Regions from separate parts of the Priestia aryabhattai genome, predicted to be linked through region 1. Evidence: a T-box and tRNA genes for the amino acid it is inferred to sense, from the RefSeq annotation. Region 1 holds a T-box; the other holds one or more tRNA genes.
What was found. The T-box of region 1 lies ahead of leuS (leucine--tRNA ligase). A T-box ahead of a tRNA ligase gene usually reads a tRNA of that ligase, here a tRNA-Leu.

Region 1 (4,409 bases):
CGCTATTGTAGCAAATTCAAATACCTTTATGCCACTAAATAAGAAAAGCTTAAGCAGCTACCTGCCTAAGCTTTTCCAATCAGTAGTGATGCAACTTTAAAGGTTGGACTAAGCGCCTGATGTCAACCCCGAAAGGAAGACGCATTCGCTTAGGTCTAGAACAGGACCCCTGACTGCTTTTTAGTCAGGGGTCCTGTTCTACATCAATAGATTAATTAGCTACGATGTTTACTAATTTACCAGGCACAGCAATCACTTTGCGCACTGTCTTACCTTCAATGAACTCTTGAACGTCTTCATTAGCCATTGCAATATCTTGAAGTTCTTCGCGAGATGCCTCAGCAGGTACGTTTACTTTTGCACGTACTTTACCGTTAATTTGAACGACAATTTCCACTTCATCATCTACAAGTTTTGCTTCGTCAAACGCAGGCCAAGCCTCATATGAAATTGTATCTTCGTGACCTAGTTTGCTCCATAATTCCTCAGTCGTATGAGGACAAATTGGTGCTAATAGCTTCACAAATCCTTCTACGTATTGCTTTGGCAGCACATCAACTTTGTATGCGTCGTTGATGAATACCATTAGTTGAGAGATACCTGTATTAAAACGGAGACCTTCGTAATCTTCCGTTACTTTTTTCACCGTTTGGTGATACACGCGTTCAAGTGTAGTGTCATTGCTTTCTTGAACCTTGCTGCTTAATTCACCATTATCTTCAATAAGTAAACGCCATACGCGATCTAAGAAACGGCGTGCACCATCAAGCCCTTTTGTTGACCAAGCGATTGATGCATCTAAAGGTCCCATAAACATTTCGTAAAGGCGAAGCGTATCTGCACCGTGGCTTTCTACGATTTCGTCTGGGTTTACAACGTTACCTTTTGACTTACTCATTTTTTCGTTGTTTTCTCCAAGAATCATACCTTGGTTAAACAGTTTTTGGAATGGCTCTTTTGTTGGAACTACGCCGATATCATATAAAAACTTATGCCAGAAACGAGCATATAATAAGTGAAGAACAGCGTGTTCAGCTCCACCGATATAAATATCAACCGGCAACCATTCTTTTAATTTTTCTGCATCCGCTAACGCTTCACTGTTTGTTGGATCAATGTAACGTAAGTAATACCAGCAGCTACCTGCCCATTGAGGCATTGTATTTGTTTCGCGGCGCCCTTTTTTGCCCGTTTCCAGATCTACAACGTTCACCCAGTCATCAATGTTTGCTAACGGAGATTCACCTGTGCCTGACGGTTTGATTTCAGTCGTTTTTGGTAACACAAGCGGAAGCTGATCTTCAGGAACTGCAGTTGTTGTGCCATCTTCCCAGTGAATAACAGGAATTGGTTCACCCCAGTAGCGCTGACGGCTGAATAACCAGTCACGCAGACGGTATGTTACTTGTTTTTCACCTTTTTCATTTGCTTGAAGCCACTGAATCATATTTGAAATTGCTTCTTCTTTATCTAGACCATTTAAGAAGTCTGAATTAACGTGCTCGCCGTCGCCTGTATAAGCTTCTTTTGAAACGTCTCCGCCCGCTACCACTTCTTTAATCGGCAGTTCAAATTTAACAGCAAACTCATAATCGCGCTCATCATGAGCAGGAACAGCCATAATTGCACCTGTGCCATAGCTCATTAGAACATAGTCAGCAATCCAAATTGGCATTCTCTCGCCGTTTACAGGGTTAATTGCATAAGCACCGGTGAATACACCTGTTTTGTCTTTAGCTAAGTCTGTACGTTCTAAATCGCTTTTGCTTTTAATTTGATCTAAATAAGCTTCTACTGCTTCTTTTTGTTCGGCTGTTGTAATTTTTTCCACAAACGGATGTTCAGGTGCTAAAACGGCATACGTTGCCCCAAATAGCGTATCAGGACGCGTTGTGAACACAGTAAATGTGTCGTCATATCCATCGATTGTGAAGTGAACGTGAGCTCCTTCAGAGCGGCCAATCCAGTTGCGCTGCATTTCTTTAATACTTTCTGGCCAATCAAGATCATCTAAATCTTCTAGTAAACGATCTGCATAAGCTGTGATTTTAAGCATCCACTGCTTCATTGGACGACGCTCAACCGGATGTCCTCCACGCTCACTTTTGCCGTCAATAACTTCTTCGTTTGCAAGTACTGTTCCTAGAGCAGGACACCAGTTAACAGCTACTTCATCCACATAAGCTAAGCCCTTTTTATATAGCTGTAAGAAAATCCACTGCGTCCATTTGTAGTAGTTGGGGTCAGTTGTATTAATTTCACGCTCCCAATCGTAAGAGAAACCTAACGATTTGATTTGACGACGGAAATTATTAATGTTAAGTTCAGTGAATTCAGCCGGATCGTTTCCTGTATCTAATGCATACTGTTCAGCAGGTAGTCCGAATGCATCCCATCCCATCGGATGAAGTACATTGTATCCTTGCATACGCTTCATACGAGATAAAATATCCGTTGCTGTATAACCTTCTGGATGCCCAACGTGTAAACCTGCTCCAGATGGATAAGGGAACATATCTAATGCGTAAAATTTACGCTTTCCTTCATCTTCTGTTGTTCTAAATGTTTTATTTTCTTCCCAAATTTTTTGCCATTTTTGTTCGATCTTTTCATGATTAAAAGCCATACATAATCCTCCTTGTACGCTCCAGCTGTATTTAATTAAACTAAAAAACCCCTCATCCCTCAAACAAAGGGACGAGAGGTTGAATAAACTTCCCGCGGTACCACCCAAATTAGCACAATTATGTACTCACTCATTTTCCTTAACGCGGATAGACGGCAAATGTTACTTTACTTCACATTTACAACTCCAAGGTGAGTTCATGAACGCTCGTTTGCTGACTCGCACCACCCGTCAGCTCTCTTAGCTCGCTTCGTTCACTACTATTCCTTATCATAGTTTTTACATCATACTACCTTGTATTGTAAATAATATGTTCGCAAACTGCAAGTTGTTCAATGGATTTTGTAAAAGTTTCTACACTGCAGCACTGCTTTGTTGCTAAATCCTCTCTTTCATTCTTATATATGAACAACTTCTCCCAAAAACATACATGCAAGGCCAAACAAAAAAGCGAGCGTACTGGGGTACGCTCGCCTTTTACTTTCTTTAGCTATTATTATTAAATGCCAAATCCAAAAGAAAACAGAATAATCGCAAGTACAAGACCGACAAGCGGAACAATCACCGTCATTGCTGCAACCGATCCATACGCATCTTTATGAGTTTCTCCGCAAATAGAATTAATTGTTGTGACGACGTAACCATTATGAGGCAAAGAATCTAATACTCCAGACGAAATAGCCACTACGCGATGAAGAGCTTCTGGATTTACGCCAGCATCAAGATAGTGAGGCGCTAAAATTGGCAAAGCAATCGCCTGACCTCCTGAAGCCGAACCTGTCATCCCTGCGATAACACTAACAGCAATAGCTCCCCCAATTAACGGACTTCCTGGAATATGCGTCATGGCATCTACAGCCACTCCAAACGCAGGAACCGCCTTAGCCACTCCTCCAAAACCTACGACAGCGGCTGTATTTCCAATAGCAATTAACGCTCCGAGCGTTCCTTCTGAAGCTGCATTCCAAAACCCTTTAAAGTGCTTTTTGTTCACAATATAGGTGACAATGATGCCGCTTAAAAGTGCGACAATCAAAGCAGATTGCTGAAGTGACTCATGAAGCATAAAAGAAATAATGAGCACGACAACAAGCGGAAGCAAGCTTAATAGCGGATTAGGCAAAGACTGACTTTCTGTTACTACTGGATCTTTCTCACGTGATATAAAACGCTCTCCATTTTTAACTGCTTTGGAAATCAAACGCTTTAACCACCAATAGCCGAATACAGCCATCACTACCGCTACAATTAAACTAACTTCCCATCCTGCATACGGACTAGTCTTCAAATATTCAATCGGAATCCAGTTTTGGATTTCAGGCGAGCCAGCCGAAGTCATCGTAAATGTAACGGAACCAAACGCTAAAGCAGCAGGGATAAACCGCCTCGGCAAATCAGCTTGTTTGAATAAGCTTAAAGCCATTGGATAGACAGAGAATGCTACTACAAACAGACTGACTCCCCCGTATGTTAAGACAGCACAGGCAAGTACAATCGCCAACACTGCTCTTTTCATTCCAAGTTTACTGACAATCCAGCGAGAAACACTGTCAGCAGCCCCGCTGTCTTCCATCACTTTTCCAAAAACTGCGCCCAATAGAAACATTAAATACCAAGAAGCAATAAACCCTGTGAAACCAGACATGTAATTCCCAACAAAATTTGCTTCTCCTTCTTTCACAAGCTGTGGAAATAAAGGCATGCCGCTTGTTAAAGCAACAACTAAAGCACTGAGCGGACCTGCTATAAATAAATTCATGCCTCTCATCGTTAATACAATGAG
Region 2 (4,409 bases), on a different contig from region 1:
AAGGAGCACTATGATGAAAAAATTCCCATATAATAAAGATAAACAACAATCGTTTCAAGCAGCACAGCAGGGGCATAAAGAAGCAGTAGATGCATATGAACAGGCAAATGAAGCTAAAAATGATGCATCGTATGGACATGAAGCAAAGCAAGCGATAGGTGAAGTGAATGAAGCTTCTCAGCAAATTGAGAACGCGCTTGAAAATGCTTCTGAAACACAGCGTCAGCGTTTAACAGAGTTTCAGCAAGATATAAAAGATATGGAGAACGACCTTAATCAATAAAAGAACCGCTGTTTTACCTAGAGCAGGTTCACAATAGGATATAAATTGTAAAAGCAGAAGGGAAATACCTTCTGCTTTTTCGAGTTAGAATTCAGGGAAGCGGACGCACATAACATTGGTTGAAATCTTGATTCATTCTTCTTTTATAAGGTATAGAAGTTAAAAAGTTAAGAATCCTAATAAAAACACAACAATAAGAATGGAAAGGGATTGTGACAGGAAACATGCTAATAAATATACTAATAATGATTGTCGTATTGTATTTCATATATGTATTCGTAACTGCAGTGGTACTGTTTTATGTCCCTTTGCATAAGGGAAAAGACTTAAAAGTAATGAATACTGAGAATTTCTACGGGAAGAAAGAGTCCGCAGACCGAGTTATGCTTTTAGAAAACGGTTATTTTTCAGGACTTGTTCGGATGCAGATGATTCAAGAAGCGAGGCATACAATCGATATTGCGTACTTTTCGATTGGTAAAGGTCGTTCTTCGGATTTACTTATGGGCGCTTTATTCGAAGCCGCGGATCGAGGTATACGTGTTCGAGTGCTGTTAGACGGGATCTCTCATGGGTTAAAAGGCAAGCGGAAAAATGTTCTTTATGCTCTAGCTTTCCATAATAATATTGAATTAAAGTACTATGAGCCCTTTACTATTTTTAAACCTTGGACATGGCATAATCGTCTTCACGATAAAATAATAGTAGTCGATGGCCAATTAGGTATTATTGGAGGACGAAATATTGGAGATAAATACTTGGCCAGTCAACCAGATAAAAATTTTGTCTATGACCGTGATGTGCTGATTTATAACACAAAGCAAGAAAATCATAGTGTCATTCTCTCAATGGAGAAGTATGTGGAGAAATTATGGAACCACCCGTATACATGCAAAGCTTTTCGGCAGCTCAAGAAAACTAAACAATTTCGTGGCCTTTCAGGAAAGAAATTGTTAATAGATCAATACGAAGAGGCCAAAAAAGCAAACGAACCTTTTGTCCATCCTTATATTGTATGGAGAGAATCAACGATGCCTACAAGAAAGGTTTCTTTTATTACAAATCCTATTGAAAGAATTAATAAAAGCCCTTTTATATGGAAAACATTTATTAAGCTTGCTGAGCAAGCTGAAAAATCCATTGTCGTTCAAAGTCCTTATATGGTACCAACAAAAGAGATGGAACAGTATATAGATAAGCGAGTAAAACCTAAAGTGCAAAGAATTATTTTAACTAATTCTATTACATCCACTCCAAACGCTATGGCTTTTTCTGCATACTTGGGAGTAAGAAATCGCGTCATAAAGACTGCTTCAAAGCTTTATGAATATCAAAAGCCTTATTCAATTCACGGGAAATCTGTTGTTTACGATCAGCGTTTGAGCGCAGTTGGTTCTTTTAACTTAGATTCACGCTCTGTATTTTTAAATACTGAATCCATGGTTATGATAGATAGTGAAGAATTTGCAGCAGAGTTAACAGGAGCTATTGAAACTAAGGTTTCACACAGTATGCTTGTGGGGAACGAGGGAGAACCTGTGGATTTTAATACGGATTCTCAAAAAAGCGTACCTCCTATGAAATCTGCACTCCTACATATTCTTTCAGTCTTCACGAGATTTTGGAGACATTTTGTATAGTTCAGCGCCTTGTCTAAAAAAGGCTTTTGCAGCAAGTCTCTAAAAATAAATAGTAGAGATTAAAAGGTACAACAACTGGTAAAGGGGTAATGTAACAAGCGGTGATATGCCTTACAGTTTTTTTGAAACCGCTAGTACTAGTCGTGATTCATAAAAAGACCTATTGACGAAATTTCATATATGTTTTATTATGATATAGCGTCGTTAATAAACGAGGCTCTTTTGAAGAAATCATTTCTAGGGGCATAGTTTAAAGGTAGAACTACGGTCTCCAAAACCGTCAGTGTGGGTTCGATTCCTACTGCCCCTGCCATTTTGGAGCTATCTTTTAATTCACACGCGGGTGTGGCGGAATTGGCAGACGCGCTAGACTTAGGATCTAGTGTCTTATGACGTGGGGGTTCAAGTCCCTTCACCCGCATCTTTACTTTCATATATGCGCGGAAGTAGTTCAGTGGTAGAACACCACCTTGCCAAGGTGGGGGTCGCGAGTTCGAACCTCGTCTTCCGCTTCATTTCAAAAGCAGTTTGCATGTGCAAACTGCTTTTTTTTGTTGTAGAAATAAAGGGTTTTATTGTGCTGTTTTTACTTAGAAATATTTTATTAAAGCAGTGCTGCTTATACGTGTTGTTTTCATGAATATACACATAATATTGAGGTTACATTAAAAGCTAATGAACTATACGTAAAGACATCTAATATGGTTTTTAAGATAGGGGAGAGTCCTATGGAATCTAGTTGGTTTTCAATTATACCGTTTTTAATTGTTATTCCAATAGCTATTTTCACCAAACAAGTGCTGCCAGGGTTGTTTTTGGGCTTACTAGTAGGCGCTTATTTGATTGATCATTCGATTGTCGGAGGTGTTGAAAAATTACTTCACTACGTTGTACAAGCTCTTAGAAATAAAAGTAATATAGAAATCGTCGTCTTTTTATACGCGTTTTCAGGGCTTATCGGGATGATTAAGATGGCTGGAGGAGTTAAAGGATTTGTGGAAACAGCTGCAGAAAAAATTGATACAAGAAAAAAAGCCCTTATTTTAACCTATGTTTCAACCATTGGAACATTCAGTGCTCCTACATTTCGTTTTGTTACGATCGCGCCCATCATGAGAGCGCTACTGAAGAAAGTGAAAATGACGACAGCAGAGTTAGGATTTGTTATTGAAACAACTGCTACTCCTGTCATCGTCTTAATTCCCGTGGCAACGGCATTTGTAGGATATATGGTGTCAATCATTCAAATGGCGATTGATCATCAAGGCATAAAACAAGACGCGTATTCTTTATTCATTCAAAGCATTCCTTATAATTTCTTTTCGATTGTGATTATTTTAGTAGGAATTTATTTCAGCTTTCTTCATCATTCAACATCTACTGCTCCTATGAAGCTGGAAGAAGACGAAAAAGATTGGCATGACTGTCATCCTTGTGTCTCGAAGGATTTACCTTCTAAGCCTTGGAATCTGCTAGTACCTTTACTTGTTGTAATTTCGTTGACCTTATTTTTAACATGGTGGAGCGGTCACCATAAAAGCCACACCTTTTTTGAAGCGTTTATTAAAGCAGACGTGCTGGAAGCGATGGTAGTAGCTTTGATTATGACTACGTTAATTACCCTCATTTTTTTCCTATTTCAGCGCTTTACCCTACATGATTTGCTTAATGGTTTTATCACAGGAGGCAATGACTTAATGTCCGTTATTCTTTTGTTATCGGTAGTATGGGGATTATCCGCTGTTACAGAAGACTTAGGGTTTTCCAACTTTGTGACGGCACATTCCAAGTGGATTCCTCATATGTTCATCACTCCTTTTATGTTTATCTTTGGAGCTGCTATTTCTTACTTTATCGGGTCTGCTTGGGGAACGTGGGGGATTTTAATGCCGCTTGGCGTATCACTTGCGAGTTCTGCAGATCTTTCTTTGCCGCTAATTATCGGGGCGGTGTTTGCTAGCGGTTCATTTGGAGCGTTTTCTTCGCCTTTAAGCGACGATACGAATACCATCGCCAAAATATTAGATTTATCTGTTATTGAATATGCCAAGTATAAATTAAAGCCGGCTTTAATTGCAGCGGGAATAACAGTTGCCTTCTACCTTATTGTATCTTTCCTGTTTTGAATAAGGGAAACAGTTATCTATTCTCAATTTTCCACTTTTTTTAGCTTAAAGTAAGCATACAGTCCTAATGATAGGCACACTAGTATGATACAAGTAAGCGGAAACAGGATGGTATTAACAAAATGATCATAAAACCATATATACACCAAAATCACCTCACTAACTGCAAGCTTATTGTTATTGTCTCCGCTGCTTCTTCCTATTCTTAAAAAATGCAATGAGTAAAAGCAGCATAGGTACGACAGCAAAAAGTGGCATATGTAAAAGAAATCTTGCTACGTGTAATCCTTCATACTATAGGAATTGATCTTTTTCAAAGAACGAACGTGCTGCAGGCACTATACAATACTTTAAGCCCGT

Region 2: it has a tRNA-Leu gene. The T-box ahead of leuS (leucine--tRNA ligase) is inferred to sense a tRNA for this amino acid. The anticodon was not compared.

The regions. Positions count from the first base shown of each region.
Region 1 covers NZ_JAMBOQ010000001.1:1,221,851-1,226,259, forward strand. The annotation lists gene leuS (leucine--tRNA ligase) at 212-2,626, opposite strand; T-box leader at 2,691-2,909, opposite strand; gene M3225_RS06300 (GntP family permease) at 3,126-4,409, opposite strand, start outside.
Region 2 covers NZ_JAMBOQ010000004.1:406,364-410,772, forward strand. The annotation lists gene M3225_RS20655 (hypothetical protein) at 14-283, shown strand; gene M3225_RS20660 (phospholipase D-like domain-containing protein) at 529-1,923, shown strand; tRNA gene M3225_RS20665 (tRNA-Trp) at 2,163-2,236, shown strand; tRNA gene M3225_RS20670 (tRNA-Leu) at 2,263-2,344, shown strand; tRNA gene M3225_RS20675 (tRNA-Gly) at 2,364-2,435, shown strand; gene M3225_RS20680 (Na+/H+ antiporter NhaC family protein) at 2,652-4,049, shown strand.